DNA from 2 places in the Alkaliphilus crotonatoxidans genome. Region 2 is predicted to be linked to the other one. Evidence: riboswitches for the same ligand, from Rfam matches in the RefSeq annotation. Region 2 holds a riboswitch; the other holds the start of a gene.
The links. Region 2 has a riboswitch for cyclic di-AMP ahead of ACYQ1I_RS06595 (NAD/NADP octopine/nopaline dehydrogenase family protein). Riboswitches for the same ligand answer to the same signal wherever they lie in the genome.
Positions count from the first base shown of each region.

Region 1: it holds a riboswitch for cyclic di-AMP, as region 2 does, so the genes downstream of both, ACYQ1I_RS15015 (cell wall hydrolase) here and ACYQ1I_RS06595 (NAD/NADP octopine/nopaline dehydrogenase family protein) in region 2, are expected to answer to the same signal.

Region 1 is NZ_BAAHXS010000006.1:622,669-630,799, forward strand. It holds gene ACYQ1I_RS15005 (sodium ion-translocating decarboxylase subunit beta) at 1-766, shown strand, start outside; gene msrB (peptide-methionine (R)-S-oxide reductase MsrB) at 814-1,266, opposite strand; gene ACYQ1I_RS15015 (cell wall hydrolase) at 1,408-2,109, opposite strand; cyclic di-AMP (ydaO/yuaA leader) riboswitch at 2,121-2,251, opposite strand; gene ACYQ1I_RS15020 (M3 family oligoendopeptidase) at 2,463-4,160, shown strand; gene ACYQ1I_RS15025 (LacI family DNA-binding transcriptional regulator) at 4,350-5,348, shown strand; gene rbsK (ribokinase) at 5,392-6,318, shown strand; gene rbsD (D-ribose pyranase) at 6,315-6,734, shown strand; gene rbsA (ribose ABC transporter ATP-binding protein RbsA) at 6,746-8,131, shown strand, end outside.
Region 2 is NZ_BAAHXS010000004.1:842,954-851,084, reverse strand. It holds gene ACYQ1I_RS06615 (hypothetical protein) at 1-90, opposite strand, end outside; gene ACYQ1I_RS06610 (thiamine pyrophosphate-dependent enzyme) at 265-2,541, opposite strand; gene ACYQ1I_RS06605 (2-oxoacid:acceptor oxidoreductase family protein) at 2,559-3,548, opposite strand; gene ACYQ1I_RS06600 (hypothetical protein) at 3,588-3,857, opposite strand; cyclic di-AMP (ydaO/yuaA leader) riboswitch at 4,197-4,327, shown strand; gene ACYQ1I_RS06595 (NAD/NADP octopine/nopaline dehydrogenase family protein) at 4,514-5,650, shown strand; gene ACYQ1I_RS06590 (hypothetical protein) at 5,647-7,305, shown strand; gene ACYQ1I_RS06585 (M20 family metallopeptidase) at 7,342-8,131, opposite strand, start outside.

The DNA of each region.
Region 1 (8,131 bases), on a different contig from region 2:
TACCTTTACAGGGGCCGTTTTGATGGGCTTTAATGCCATGGAGGCCTCATCCATCGGCATCATCGGTGGAGCCGATGGGCCTACAGCCATCTTTTTAACCTCCCGGCTGGCCCCCCATCTATTGGGGCCCATTGCCGTGGCGGCCTACTCCTATATGGCCCTGGTGCCCATCATCCAGCCCCCCATTATGAAGGCCCTCACCACCAAGCGGGAGCGAATGATTAAAATGGAACAGCTAAGGAGCGTCAGCAAGGTGGAAAAAATCGTATTTCCCATCCTGGTGACCATTGTGGTATCCCTGTTACTGCCTTCAGCTGCTGCCCTGGTGGGGCTTTTAATGTTCGGTAATCTACTAAAAGAATGTTTGGTTACCGACAGACTTTCCAAGACCGCCCAAAATGAGCTGGTTAATATTGTTACCATCGTACTGGGACTGGCGGTGGGGGCCACCGCCAAGGCAGAACAGTTTATCAAGCTCGATACCATTCAGATCATTGCCCTGGGGGTAGTGGCCTTTGGTGTGGGTACCGCGGCAGGGGTATTGCTGGCTAAGCTGATGAATAAAATCCTTGGGGGCGATGCCATAAATCCCCTGATCGGTTCAGCCGGTGTATCGGCAGTCCCAATGGCCGCCCGTGTTTCCCAGGTGGTGGGACAAAAAGAAAATCCTAGCAACTTCTTATTGATGCACGCCATGGGCCCCAATGTGGCAGGGGTCATTGGCTCTGCCGTAGCGGCAGGGGTACTGCTGTCAATGTTTGGTTAATTTACTTTTAATAAATAAATCGTGCCGGTTTCGGCACGATTTATTTATTACTCTTCCTGTTCAAAAATCCCCTGAAGATGGCCATAGCCCTCCCTTTCTAAATCCTTTAGTGGAATAAACCTGAGGGCAGCACTGTTAATACAATATCGCAGACCTGTAGGTCGGGGGCCGTCGTCAAAAACATGCCCCAGGTGGGAATCACCTTCTTTACTTCTTACCTCGGTTCGAATCATTCCGTGACTCAGGTCCTTCTTTTCCTTAACGGATGCCTGAACAATAGGCTTGGTAAAGCTGGGCCATCCACAGCCTGCGTCGTACTTGTCGAGGGATGAAAACAAAGGCTCCCCTGAAACCACATCTACATAAATTCCCGGCTCATGGTGATTCCAAAACTCATTTTGAAAGGGCGGCTCTGTTCCGCTTTCTTGGGTAACGTGGTATTGCAATGGTGTGAGCTTTTCCTTTAGATTCTTCTGCGGCTTTTTTTCTTCCTTGCTCATTTCGATAAAACTCCCTTCATAAAAGCTATATACCATCAATATACCCTTAAATCGGGCTTTTCACACCCAAAAAAAACAGCCTCCCGTGGGATGCTGATTAAAAATAGGGGGTGCGGCAGAATACCACACCCCATCTGTATATTATCGGTAAAAAACATGATCTCCAATTTTTGTGACATAGGTTTTGCTTCTTACAATCCATGACCCGGCTGCCTTGTTAGGATTAAAGAAATAGGTGGCATCACCGACAGGCTTGACACCATTTAATGCCTCCTTTGCAGCCTCAATACTTTCCTGGGAAGGGGTCTTATAGAGACTTCCGTCGGCTACGGGACTAAATTGGGGAATATTTTGATGGTATTCAAAAATAACACCCTTTACAGTATTGGGAAAATCCTTTGATTGAACCCTATTTAACACAACACTGCCTACTGCTACCTTTCCCTTGTAGGGCTCGCCCCCTGCCTCAGCATGGATGATTCTTGACAACCAATAAAGGTCCTCGCTGGTTTGACTTCTAGAGGCGGTGTCGCCTCTGGACACCGGAGCAGAGCTTCCGTATAGCTTAGATTGCGTTTCGTTTCCGGCTATACCATCAATTGTGATGCCGCTGTCTTTTTGAAAAGCAATAACAGCCTTTTCGGTGACGGGGCCAAAAATCCCATCAACGTCACTATTGTAGTAGCCTTTGTCCTGTAGAGCTTGCTGCAGTCTAGTGACCTCGTTTCCACGGCTGCCAAATTTCAACGTTGTATAGCCGCTTCCAAAAACCCCTGCCAGTTGTACAGAAATAAATAGTACAACCAACAGTATGGCAACAATACGTTTTACATCTCTTTGCATAACAGGAACACTCCTTCCTAAAACATGGCTTCCGAAGTTAGCTGACGGGTTCGGGAAAGAAGGCTCCCTACCATGAAGCATGGATTAACCCCTTAATTGGTTCCTCCGTACCCAGAAAACTGGGATTCAGCAGTTGTAGTGCCATGCAATACGCTTATTATACAGGATGATATATATTATGTAAACCTTTATGGGCAAGATACCAAAATATACAATTTACATATACTTACAATTTCATGAAGGCCTTTCCTATAATTAATGAAAAAAAGGAACTCAGGTATATTTGTAGAATAATATTTTAAGGCATATTGAATAAACTATATGGATAAATAACCGGTAAAGGAGGATTCTCAATGGAAACATTTAAAGACTTTCAATACGTCAGGCCGGATATGGCTGCCCTAGAAAAGGATTTTGATTTGCTTTTGCAGAAATTCACCGGGGCCCAAACGGCTGAAGAACAGGATTCAATCATGGAAAAAATCAATGAGCTTAGAAATTATTTCGAAACCATGACAGCCCTGGTATACATTAGACATACCATCAATACCACCGATGAATTTTATGAAGGGGAAAATGACTATATTGATGAGGTCATGCCTGTTTACGAAGGCTTGGTCAGCAGATTTTACCAGGCTCTGTCTAAATCCAGGTTTAAGCAAGCCCTTCAGGCTAAATGGGGAGAGCAGCTTTTTAGAATTGTTGAAATGAAAATGAAGACCTTTGCCCCTGAAATCATGGAGGATTTAAAAAAGGAAAACAAGCTGTCAAGTCAATACACAAAGCTGAGGGCCTCGGCAAAGATCATGTTCGATGGCGAAGAGAGAAATTTATCACAAATGACTCCCTATCTTGAATCTTCCGATAGAGGGATAAGAAAGGCCGCCCAGGAGGCTTTTACTGGCTTTTTCAAAGAAAATGAAGCCCAATTTGATGAAATCTATGACGGCCTTGTGAAGGTTCGAACAGAAATGGCAAGAAAGCTTGGCTTTAATAATTTTGTAGAGCTGGCCTATAACCGCCTAATGCGGTCTGATTACGATGCTAAAATGGTAGCCAACTATAGAAATCAGGTTTTGACTGACCTGGTTCCCCTGGCTACAAAGCTGAGAAAAAGGCAGCTAAACAGACTGGGGCTAGATACATTAAAATACTATGATGAACCCTTAGAATTTTTAACAGGCAATGCGACCCCAAAGGGTGACCCCGATTGGATTATTGATCACGGAAGAACCATGTACCGGGAGCTGTCGCCGGAGACACACGAATTTTTTACCTATATGCTAGAAAAGGAACTAATGGACCTGGTTGCTAAAAAGGGAAAAGCAGGGGGCGGCTATTGCCATTACATAAGCCAATATAAGTCACCTTTCATTTTCTCTAACTTTAACGGAACCTCTGGAGATGTAGATGTATTAACCCATGAGGCAGGTCATGCCTTCCAGGTGTATAGCAGCAGAAATTTTGAGGTGCCGGAATACATTTGGCCTACCTTCGATGCCGCAGAAATTCATTCCATGAGTATGGAATTCTTTGCCTGGCCATGGATGGAGCTGTTCTTTAAGGAGGATGTAGAAAAATATAAGTTCTCTCATCTTAGTGGAGCCCTGCTATTCATACCCTATGGGGTAGTGGTAGATGAATTCCAGCATTGGGTTTATGAAAATCCCGAGGCAACACCTCAAGAACGAAAGGATATGTGGCGGGTAATAGAAAAGAAATATTTACCCCATCGTGATTACGAAGAAAATGACTTCTTAAGCCGAGGTGGCTATTGGTACAGACAGGGTCATATTTTTAATGATCCCTTTTACTACATTGACTACACTCTGGCCCAGGTGTGTGCCTTCCAATTTTGGGTCAAATCAAGAACGGATAGAGAAAGGGCATGGCAAGATTATTTAAGGCTGTGCAGGGCAGGAGGAAGCAAATCATTTTTAGAGCTGGTCAGCCTGGCAAACCTCAAAAATCCCTTTGAAGATGGGAGCATTAAGGCAATTGTTCAGCCCATTGAGGAATGGCTTGATACAGTTAATGACAAAGCACTATAAAAAGAAAAGCAATAGCTAAAGAAAGCCGGTGACCTCAGCACCGGCTTGATTAATTTAGTAGTAATTATTATTCTCTAATAATTATGCAAAAAAATTTAGTAGGGCCTATTGTAGTAAAATTTAAAATATGCTAGAATAGAATAAACGTTTAAGTAAAACGTTTTCAAAACAGATGACTGGGTGAAGCAAATGAAGATAACCATTAAGGATATAGCCAAAATGGCCGGAGTTTCTACAGCTACGGTTTCTATGGTATTAAACAACAAGGATGAACATATCAGTTCCACCACAAGACAGAGAATTTTAGAAATTGCCAAGACATATAATTATGTGCCAAATACCATGGCCAGAAGCTTGGTTACAAGAAAAACCAAGACAATCGGTCTGGTTATACCTGATATTGCCAACCCTTTCTTCCCAGAAATTGCCCGGGGAGCTGAAGATAAGGCCAATGAGGAGGGCTACAACATAATTTTTTGCAATACCGATGATGATATAGAAAAGGAACAGCGGTATATCAATATGTTAAGTGAAAAGATGGTAGACGGAATTATCTTTACTGCCTCCTCTGATCACAATTATTGGCTGAATAAGCTTCAACAGCAGGCCATTCCCATTGTGCTATTAGACCGTGATATTCCCCAGCAGGGAAGGGTGGGCAGAATTGTGGTAAATAACCAGCAGGGGGCCTATGAAGGAACAAAATATTTGATAGAAAAGGGCTATCGTAAAATAGCCATGATCAATGGAAATACGGCCAATGAAACTGCCAAAAGCCGATTGGAGGGCTATAGACGGGCCATGACGGAATTTGGCCTGAAAATAGACGAAAATAAGGTTTTGACAGGCTCCTTCAAGCGGGAATGGGGCTATGGTGCTGCAATCTGGCTGCTAAATCAAGAAATAGATTTTGATGCTGTTTTTTGCGGCAACGACTTGATTGCCATCGGTCTGGTGAAGGCCTTGAAGGATGCCGGCAAAAAAATACCCCAGGATGTAGCTGTTTTGGGCTTTGACGATATTTACATGGCAAGGCTGGTAGAACCAGAATTATCAACCATTTTACAGCCCAAATATGACATGGGCTACCAGGCATCGGCCCTGTTAATTGATATGATCGAAGGCAGAGCGCCCTTAGATAAGCTGGTTGTCTTTGATACGAAATTAATTGTCCGTAAATCCACATAATTTTTTTCAATACAAGTTAAACGTTTAAATAGGAGGGGGATCTATGAAACAGATAGCTGTGATCGGAAGCCTGAACATGGATTTGGTGGTCAAGGTAAGAAAAATGCCAAAGCTGGGAGAAACTATATTTGGTAACCAATACAAAGAAATACCAGGAGGGAAGGGTGCTAACCAAGCCCTGGCCATAGCTAGACTGGGAGGCAATATTCACATGATTGGCCGAGTAGGGGCCGACAGCTTTGGAACAATACTCCTGGAGAATTTGGCCAGGGATGGTGTCAACCTGGAGGCGGTGAAAAAAACCCCACAGGTTGCCACAGGTATTGCCATGATTATAGTAGAGGAAGAGGGCAATAATTCCATCGTTGTGGTACCGGGGGCCAATTTTTCATTAACCGTTGAAGGTCTTAAGGAAAAGGAAGCCATGGAAAAGCTGGCCGAGGCCGATATATTGCTGGCCCAGCTGGAGGTTCCCTTAAGTACAGTGGCCTTTGGATTACAGCGGGCCAAGGAGATGAATAAAACAACCATTTTAAACCCGGCCCCTGCGGTTGACCTGGATGAAGAAATCTTTAAAAATGTAGATTTACTGCTGCCAAATGAAACAGAGCTGGAAAGGCTAAGTGGTATTGCTGCCGATTCTAAGGAAAATCTGATTAAGGGAGCAAAGGTACTCCTTGATAAAGGGGTTAAGGAAATGATTGTTACCCTGGGGGAAAAGGGATGTCTGTATGTTTCTAAGGATTTAATCAAAGAATATCAGGCATATCCTGTTAAGGCTGTCGATACTACGGCAGCAGGAGACAGTTTTGCCGCCGCTGTAGCAGTGGCCCTGGCTGAAGGCAGGTCCCTTGATGAAACCATTGACTTTGCCATGCAGGTTGGTGCATTGACTGTTATGAAGGAGGGGGCCCAAAGCTCTTTACCCTATCGATCTGACCTGGCACATTTTAAAGGAGGGATAAAATGAAGCGGGGAGCATTATTGAATTCTGAAATCAGCTACGAAATCAGTAAAATGGGCCATACCGACGGAATTACCATTGCCGATTGCGGTCTGCCCATACCCAGTGGTGTAAAGCGAATTGATCTGGCATTAAGCAAGAACCTGCCGGGCTTTATTGATACCCTGGAGGTGATATTAACAGAGCTGAAAATAGAGGAGGTAATTATTGCCAAGGAAATGAAGGAAAATAGCCCTGCTCTATATGATCGGGTTATGGAAATTTTAAAGGATCAGGAGGCCCAAGAAATGGGGCCAATCAAATTGATTGAGGTGGAGCATGGGGAATTTAAAGCTTTAACCACCGACACCAGGGCAGTGATAAGAACAGGGGAGCAAACACCCTATGCCAACATTATATTAAAATCTGGCGTTGTTTTTTAGGAGCTGATACTATGCCAAATTATATTCTTGAAATGAAAAATATAACAAAGGAATTCCCCGGTGTAATGGCGCTGAATGGGGTAAGCTTCAAGGTACCGGCTGGTGGGGTAATGGCCCTGCTGGGGGAAAATGGCGCTGGAAAGTCTACGCTGATGAAGATTTTGACGGGGGTTTATCCTAAAACCTCGGGGGAAATTTACTATCAGGGGAAGCTGGTGGACTTTAAAGGGCCAAAGGATTCCCAGGAGCAAGGTATTGCCATCATTCATCAGGAACTAAACCTAATTCCTGGCTTAACCATTGGCGAAAATATTTTTCTGGGTCGTGAGCCCCGCACCTTTGGCAAAATTAATTGGAAGCAGCTCTATACTGAGGCCGAAGGGCTGCTGAACAGGCTCGGTGTCACAGAGGACCCCAGGAGGCTTTGCAAAGACCTGAGCATTGGTCAGCAGCAGATGGTGGAAATCGCCAAGGCCCTATCCCTTGATGCCAGGGTAATTGTGATGGATGAACCCACCGATGCCCTTACCGACAAGGAAACGGAGCAGCTGTTTCGTGTTATTCAGGAGCTGAGAAATGAAGGAAGAAGTATTATCTATATTTCCCACCGTCTGAAGGAAATCTTTGAAATTTGTGATGCCGTAACGGTTTTAAGGGATGGTAAGCTGGTGGGAGAACGATCTGTTGTTGATATTTCTGAAAATCAGCTGATAGAAATGATGGTGGGTAGAAAGTTAACCGAGCAATTTCCCAAAGCAACCGGGGAAATCGGAGAACCAACCCTGCGAATTGAAGGCTTGTCCAATCACTTCATTAAAGACATCAGCTTTCAGGTGAAGCAGGGGGAAATATTGGGAATTGCAGGCCTAATGGGCTCTCGAAGGACAGAACTTGCCAAAACCATTATTGGTGCCCTTAGAAAGGAAGCCGGCAGTCTTTATTTAGGAAAGGAAGCCCTATCAATCAACAGCCCCGAGGATGCCATGAAGGCAGGAATTGCCTATGTGTCTGAAGACAGAAAGGGCGACGGTTTGGTGCTGGGTCTGTCTGTTAAGGAAAACATGAGCCTTTCCAGTCTGAAAACCTTTAAAAAGGCCCTTGGTAAAATCGATAAGCAGCAGGAAAGCAATGCGGTAGATGATTTTATCAAGAGCATGGCCATTAAAACACCAAGTCAAAAGCAATTGGTAAAAAACCTAAGCGGTGGAAACCAGCAAAAGGTGTCCATTGCCAAATGCCTGATGACAAAGCCTAAAGTGCTTATATTAGATGAGCCCACAAGGGGTGTCGATGTGGGTGCTAAAAAAGAAATTTATCAGCTAATGAACCAATTTAAAGAAGCTGGAATGAGTATTATTATGATTTCTTCTGAAATACCCGAGGTTTTGGGAATGTGT
Region 2 (8,131 bases):
CCTAGTGTTATAATATACGATAACACCCAAACTAATTATACATAGACTTGTTAATACGATTATAAAATTTTTGAATCTAATCGTTTTCATAGTCTTCCTCCTTAATATGCTTGTTTAAGATGATTTCTGGTACTAATTTAATTATAAAAATTCTATTATGTAAAATGTTTTAATTATCCTCTTTCATCATTGTACACTAACTCAATTGAAAAATGTATAAAATTAAAAGGCACCCTACAGGTCTTTGCAGAGTGCCATTTTAGATTATAATAAAGGATTTTCGTCCATCGCCTTTAAACGGTTCCACCGACGATCTATTTCCTGTTGAATTGCCATTAACTGATCTTCATGGTCATCCTGTAGTAAATGCTTCATGACCCCCAGTCGGCTAAAGAATTTTGAAACAGGCATTTTTTTATTGGATCGTTCAGGATCATAGGTAATTTTGGTAATACCATGGTATATTTCAAATAATGGGAAGTAACAGCTTTCTACAGCAGTACCGATAACACTTCGCTGTTCCTCAGGGGGACTCTTCCAGTTTAAAGGACAGGCTGAAATGGCCTTTACATAGGCCAGCCCCTCGTGTTGAGCCACATATTGAGCCTTGGCAGCCTTTTTTACATAATCTACAGGATGAGACTCAGCTACAGTAGCAATGTAGGGTATATGGGTACCGGCCATAATCATGGGAGTATCCTTATGGAAGGTACTTCTTCCGCCCCTTTGGAAGGTACTTTTACCTGGGAACTTGGGTCCCACAATAGAGGTCTTACTCTCTGCCATATGGGGTGTTGTATAGGATAGTTGATAGCCTGTATTCATATAACCCCCGTTATCGTACTCAAAAATAATCATATTGTGGTTTCTCAGGGCCGTACCAATGGCTGGCCCCATTCCTATATCCATTCCACCGTCACCGCTTACCATGACGAAGGTAATTTCTAAATTCTTTGGTATTTCTCCTCTTCTTTGCTTTTCATGGAACATCTCTACCACACCGCTAAGGGTTGCTGAACCATTTTGAAATAAGTTGTGTATATAGGTTGATCTGAAGGATGTATAGGGATAACCGGTGGTGACAACCATTCCACAGCCTGTTTGAAATAAAAATACAACATAGCCCTTTAATCCCTTGGTAAAGAGGTTTAAATTGGGGAATATTCCGCAGCCGGGGCAGGCCTGATGACCAGGGGCGATTCTCTTGGGCATAACGGTCAGGTTTCGAGTATTAACCCCCTTTACAGATAATGTATTGGTTTTTTCGTCCCTTTCCACCGTTAAATGGTTTTCAAAATAATCGCTGACAACATTTTCTACATATTTCTTGGGCTCATAATGCCGATTGCCCTCATAGGCACCCACATAATCAAAGGGGTTAGTTACTTTTTCTTCCCTTGCCACCTGCAATGCTTCTTCTAAAAGGGCCACTGCATCGTCTACATATAGCTCTTTACCCCCCAGCCCATAGATTCTGCTGAAAATGAGTGTCTTATTTTCCGGGTCATCCTTTAGCGTGGCTCTGATCTCGATACTCATGTTTCCAGCCTTGGCTCCGTAGCTTTCCTGACGATCTGCTACACAGAGGCCCTTAACGTTTTTAAATACCTGCTGTATCTCGTTTTTAGGCCAGGGGCGAATCACATTGGCTGAAACAACCCCCACCTTTTTCCCTTGCTTTCTAAGTAAATCTACCGCCTCAGTGGCCGTATCGAAGGAGGAATTTAGTATGAACAGACAGGCCTCGGCATCCTCTACTCTATAGGTTTCCAATAAACTATAATATCTTCCCGTTAACCTCCCGTATTCTTCAAAAACCCTTGGCAATACTTCATAGGCTCGATCCATTGCCTTACTTAATTGTACCTTATTGTTAATCAGGTCCGGCTCATTCATGTAAGGGCCGATGGTAACAGGATTTTCAGGATCAAGGGCCGTATACTTGGGTCGATATTCGCCTATAAACTCCTGAACATGCTCCTTTTCTTTGAATATATCGTTCCTTCGTTTCTGATGACTGGTAAAGAACCCGTCACTGGTAATGATAACCGGCAGCATTACCTCTTCATGCTCTGCTACCTTGGTACCTATGATGTTAAAGTCGTAAACCCGCTGAGGGTCCTTGGCCATTAAAATGATCCATCCGGTATTTAAGGTGAACATTATATCACTGTGATCACCCTTTATATCGAGGGGACCCGATACACTTCTGGCCACCACATTTAACACCATGGGGGCCCTTGTTCCCGATTGAACGGGCAATTGTTCCAATGCGTAAAGTAACCCATTGGCAGAGGTAGCATTAATGACCCTTCCTCCAGCCACCGCTGCACCATAGCAAATTCCTGCCGCTCCATGTTCTCCGTCTCCTGGTATAAGGACAATTTCATGATGTCCTTCTGCCTTATGGGAACTTAATTCCTCTGATATACCAGTAGAGGGGGTAATTGGAAAGTAACCCATCACATGAAAATTCATTTGGGTTGCCGCCAGGGCAGCCATTTCGTTACCATTTTTAAATACTGCTTCCTGTGGTCTCATTTGTTTTCTCCCTTCCTTTACAATTTTGCCGTAATCTTTTCCACCTCATGGTCTGCCTCAAGCTCCTCTGTTAAGGCCTCCACCGGGCAGACGTCAACACAGCGTAAGCATCCCTTGCAGAACTGGTAATCCAGCCCTAAATTGTACATTTGAATTTTCCCTTTATCGTCTTCCTTGGGAACAAATTTAAAGCAATAATCAGGGCAGGTGGTTTCACACATACCGCAATGTATACATCTTCCTTCATGAAATAATGGAATTTTTCCCTGACGGCTGGATTGATTGTTCTTTACAATACTACTGCCTGCCTCGATAACAACGCCGCCGATGGGTGCATTTTCATATCCCCATTGGCTCTTTCCCTCTTGAAAGGGGATGAAGGGATATTTTCCATCCTCATCAAAATCCTTTATCTCTATTTGTTCGTAGCCTGCTTCAAAGCCTCTTAAATTTGCCTTTAACTGATTTTCATATTTTTTCCCCAGGGTTTCTCGAATGGCCTCCTTCATTGCTTCTTTATCCATAAATTCCATGGCCCTGGTAATGGCTCCAATCATAACTGCATTCATTCTTACCTTTTCTTCATAGGCTATTCGGATGGCATCCACTGTAATTATCCTGCCCCCAGCCAGCCTGAGATAATCCCTGGCAGCCTCTGGTCTTTTATCAGTATTGATAACCACTGTGGCATTGGCTTTGACTCCCGCCGTAATGGGCAGTCTTGCCACCAGATTTTCATGAAAAACCCCTAAAATATGGGGCTCTGTCACCGGACTATTAATACGTATTGGATGATCATGATCACAATAACGAATGTAGGCGCTCACCGGTGTACCCTTTTTTTCTGAGCCATAGCTTGCAAAGTTTGAACCATTAAAGCCCATTCCCACGACTCCGGCTTCAGCAATGATCTTGCCGGCCACATTGGCTCCCAGGCCGCCTATACTTTCTAAACGAATTTCAAAGAACCCAAACTGGTTCTTAATTGGTATGGTCCCCTTCTGCACAAGAAATTCCTCCTTCTTTCTGATTGATAAAGCAATATTTTAATTTAATTCTTGAATATAATTTTTTAATGCTTCGCCTTCTTCTTCCTTACATTTCAGTATTTTTATGTTTTCTGTATCAAAATTCTTCAGATATACTGTAAATAAATGATCTCGCTCATCAGTTTCATAAAATATACATCGGTATCCCTTTTCATAGGAGCTTTGGAAATCTTGAATAATTGGTGGTTGGTTTTTATCCTTCATAGCCCTGTTCCTTTCTTTTATAATTGCTCTACCAGTTTTGCTATCTAAAAATAGAATAATCAAAAGCCCTTAACTTTATACACCTTCAATCAATTAGCATAGGTTCTTCCGGTTTTTCTTTAAATTATTGGGCAAACAAAGTGAAATTACGTAGTTCTAATTGGTGTAATAATAAAATAAAGTCTACCCTTGAAAAGCTTTAAATGGGTAGACTTTATTAAAATACATTACAGATATTAAAACTTTCCAATAATTTATATTAATTTATCCTTTCCTATCCATGTATTATAAAAAATCCATTAAAGTTTGATTAAATATTCAGTAATTTTATTGACCCGATAATTTATTTTATAGTATAATATGATAACCATAAATTTACTTATAATGGCAACAACTGTTTAATTGAATATTTCGCTGAATTCTTAGGAAGCGGGGGAACCAATTTTTTGGGGTGAATCCCTTTTTAGGGTAGGGTCAAATACCTTTCGATCCGAATCCGGCAGCTAACCTCGTAAGCGTTGAAGGGAAGAAGCTAGCATGGTATACCTTTTGTGTATACCCACTTTTAATATGCCTGGGCTATGGTCTTCCATAGCTCTTTTTATGCCCTTCAACCCACTTTCTTATGATTTGATCCAGCAAGTTTTTATCTGTTTTCAAAGGCTTTTCATGTTGGTGATCAATTAGATGTAATGTAAAGAAAGGCGGGACATATTAAGATGAAAAAGATATTGAAGGATCTTAGCTTTGCAATTATCGGTGCTGGTAGCGGAGGTCAGGCTCTGGCAGGTTATTTAGCCGCCATGGGCTACAGGGTTAATCTTTATAACCGAAGCATAGCTAATATTAAAGACATTGCAGATAAGAAAACCATCAGGCTTACCGGTACAATCAACTGTACTGGTAAACTGAACATGGTAACCGACTGCCTGGAAAGGGCTGTGAGTCACACCGATATTATTATGGTGGTTTTACCTGCCAGCGCTCACCGGGAAATTGCCCTACGGCTGACCCCTATTGTCACCCCAAATCAATATATTGTTTTAAATCCCGGCAGAACCGGTGGTGCCCTGGAATTCAATTCAATTTTTAATATGCACCATTCCTATAAAAAAATATGTATTGTCGAAGCCCAGACATTGCTGTTTGCTTGCAGAATACAGGCTCCAGGGGTAGTGAAAATCTTTAGTAAAAAGAGGGAGGTTAAGGTGGCTGCCTTTCCTGCCATTGAAACCATGAGCTTCATTCGATTAATAGAGCATCCATTTCCGGAATTTATGCCTGTATCCAACGTTTTAGAAACCAGCTTTAATAATATCGGTGCCGTCCTGCATCCAATCCCTACTGTACTAAATTGTGGCCGTATTGAAGATACCCGGGGAAATTTTCAATATTATATTGAAGGGATTACACCCTCGATCGAAAGGATTATTCGGCAGGTAGATGAGGAAAGAATTCAGGTGGCCAGGGCCCTGGGGGTTGAGGCAGTATCTGTAATGGATTGGTTAAGCAGCACCTATCACACCCAAGGTGATACCCTTTGTGAGGCCTTAAGAAATACCAAGGGATATTGGGGAATTATGGCTCCTTCAACCATGGATACCCGTTATATTTTTGAAGATATTCCCCAAAGCCTGGTGCCGATTTACGATATGGCCCTTCATCTGGGTATTGATACCCCTACAATCGCCTCGATTATTCACCTGGCCTCTACAATTCACAATGTTGACTACCTTAAATATGGCAGAGGCGTTAAGGAAATGGGCCTTAGCAATTTATTAACCACAATGGATATTCTTCATTATGTTGAAACAGGAGAGTTTCCTGTCATGGAAGAAAGGCTGGTGAACCTATGAAAAGAAAGCTCCTGGGGGCAGCAATTGGAACCTGTGTTCATATAGGCGGTATTGTAAACTTTTTCAGGCAGGCGGAAGAAGAAGGCCATGAGACAATCTTTTTGGGCGCTGCCGTTTCCATTAAGAACTTGGTGGCGGCGGTTATTCAACATAAACCTGATACTGTTTGCGTTGGCTATCGTCTAACGCCGGATACCGTTGTACCCTTACTGGATGAGCTTGGCCAAATCATTATTGAAAGTAATCAGCTTCAAAAAATAACCTGGATTTTTGGCGGTACCCGGCCTGTGGCTCAAATAGCAATGAACTACCCATTCTTCAGTAAGATATTTGATGGTACTGAAGACCTTGATGATACAATTCAATATCTAAAAGGAAACCATCTTAAAAGGGTCGATGAGTGGTATCCGCAAACTTTAGTTGAACGTATCAGCAGTAAGCAGCCCTACCCTATTCTAAGGCACCATTTTGGCCTGCCCTCTTTGGAAGATACCTTTGAAGGAATAAAAAAAATAGCTGATGCAAGGGTTTTAGACGTTATTTCCATCGGCCCTGATCAAAATGCCCAGGAAAATTTCTTTACCCCCGAGAAGATGAACCACGACTTCGACGGGGCCGGTGGAGTACCCCTTCGAACAAAAGAGGACTTTGAAAGGCTTTATGAATGCTCCAGGAGGGGAAATTACCCCCTGCTTAGGTGCTACAGCGGCACCACGGAGGTATTTCAATTTGCTTCTTTGCTAAGGGATACAATTCGCAATGCCTGGTGTGCCGTTCCTTTATGCTGGTACAATGTGCTGGATGGCCGTGGCCCCCGTTCTGTGGTTGATTCCATTCGGGAGGGTCAGGCCCTTATGGAATGGCATGGTGCTAATGATATTCCCCTGGAGGTTAATGAAGCCCACCACTGGAGTCTGAGGGATGCCCACGATACCATTGGCGTTGCCATGGCTTTTCTGGGAGCCTATAATGCCAAAAAAATGGGCATTAAAAGCTATATTGCTCAATTCATGTTTAATGTTCCCCCGGCTATGCATCATAAAATGGATTTAGCTAAGATGCTGGCTAAGATTGAGTTAATTGAATCTCTTGCAGATAATCATTTTACAGTATACCGCCAGGCCAGGGCAGGGCTGGCCAGCCTAAGTGCCGATTTAGATGTGGCCAAGGGACAGCTGGCGGCTTCTACCTATTTAGCCATGGCAATTAAGCCCCACATTATACACGTAGTAGGCTTTTGTGAAGCTGATCATGCTGCAAAGCCTGAGGATGTCATTGAAAGCTGTAAAATAGTCAGGGGCGTCATTCGCTCAACCCTTCATGGTATGGCAGATATGACCCAGGATAATGAGGTAATGACCCGAAAACAAGAGCTAATCTTAGAGGCACGTTATTTGCTTGATATGCTTAAGAACCTATACCCTCTATCTCAAGACCCCTGGGCTGAGGCTGAGGTATTGGCTGATGCTATAAAAAGAGGAATTATCGATGCTCCCCATCTAAAAGGAAATTCATATGCCTATGGTGGCCTGGAAACCAGAATGATTGATGGTAAATGTCTGGCCTATAGTCGACAGTTCAATAGGCCCGTCTCTGAGAAGGAACGCCTGGAGCTTCTACTCAATAAAGATCAAGCAGGCTTTGCTTCTGCATAAAAAAGGTAATTCCTGATTAAGGAATTACCTTTTTTTCTATTTTATTGTATGATCAAATTCCCATTTTATATCCTTTAGCAATGCTTCGTTAGTAAGTATATCTGCTGCGGTCATCACCAGGGCATAAATGGTTTGCATCATGGAATCATAGGCCAGATCTGTGTCGGTTGCATCTCTAAATTCAACGGTATGGGCGGGTAAATCTTCTTTACATATTTGAAAATATGGATGTATTGTCGGTACCAGCTGGCTCACATTACCTATATCAAGGGAGCCTGTACCCTCCCTTTGGGAATGAATTTCTTCAATGCCTACTTCTTTGCACCACTTATAATAAAGATCTGATAGGGCTTGATTTGTCACCAAGTTGTCATAGCTGGCCTCGTAATTACTTATTTCCAGCTCAGCTCCTGCCGCCAGGGCCCCACCCCTGGCACAATTTTTTACCTTTTCAACCAGCTCCATTAAATAGGTCTTGGTAGTGGCCCTTACATAAAACTGGGCAATGGCCAGCTCTGGAACAATATTGGCTGCCTTTCCTCCCTCTGTAATAATGCCATGAATTCGGGCAGTAGGCAAGATATGCTGTCTTAGGCTGTTGATATTGACGAAGGTATGGATGGCAGCATCTAAAGCGTTGATACCCTTTTCCGGTGAAGCCGCCGCATGGGCTGACCTTCCCTTAAAGGTAAACTGAAGAGCCTCCATAGCCAGGGATGAACCACTTCGATAATGCTTGCTGCCTGGATGAACCTCCAGGGCTATGTCTACATCCTTAAAGGCTCCCTTCTCTGCCATGATCACCTTTGCCCCACTGGTCTCTTCG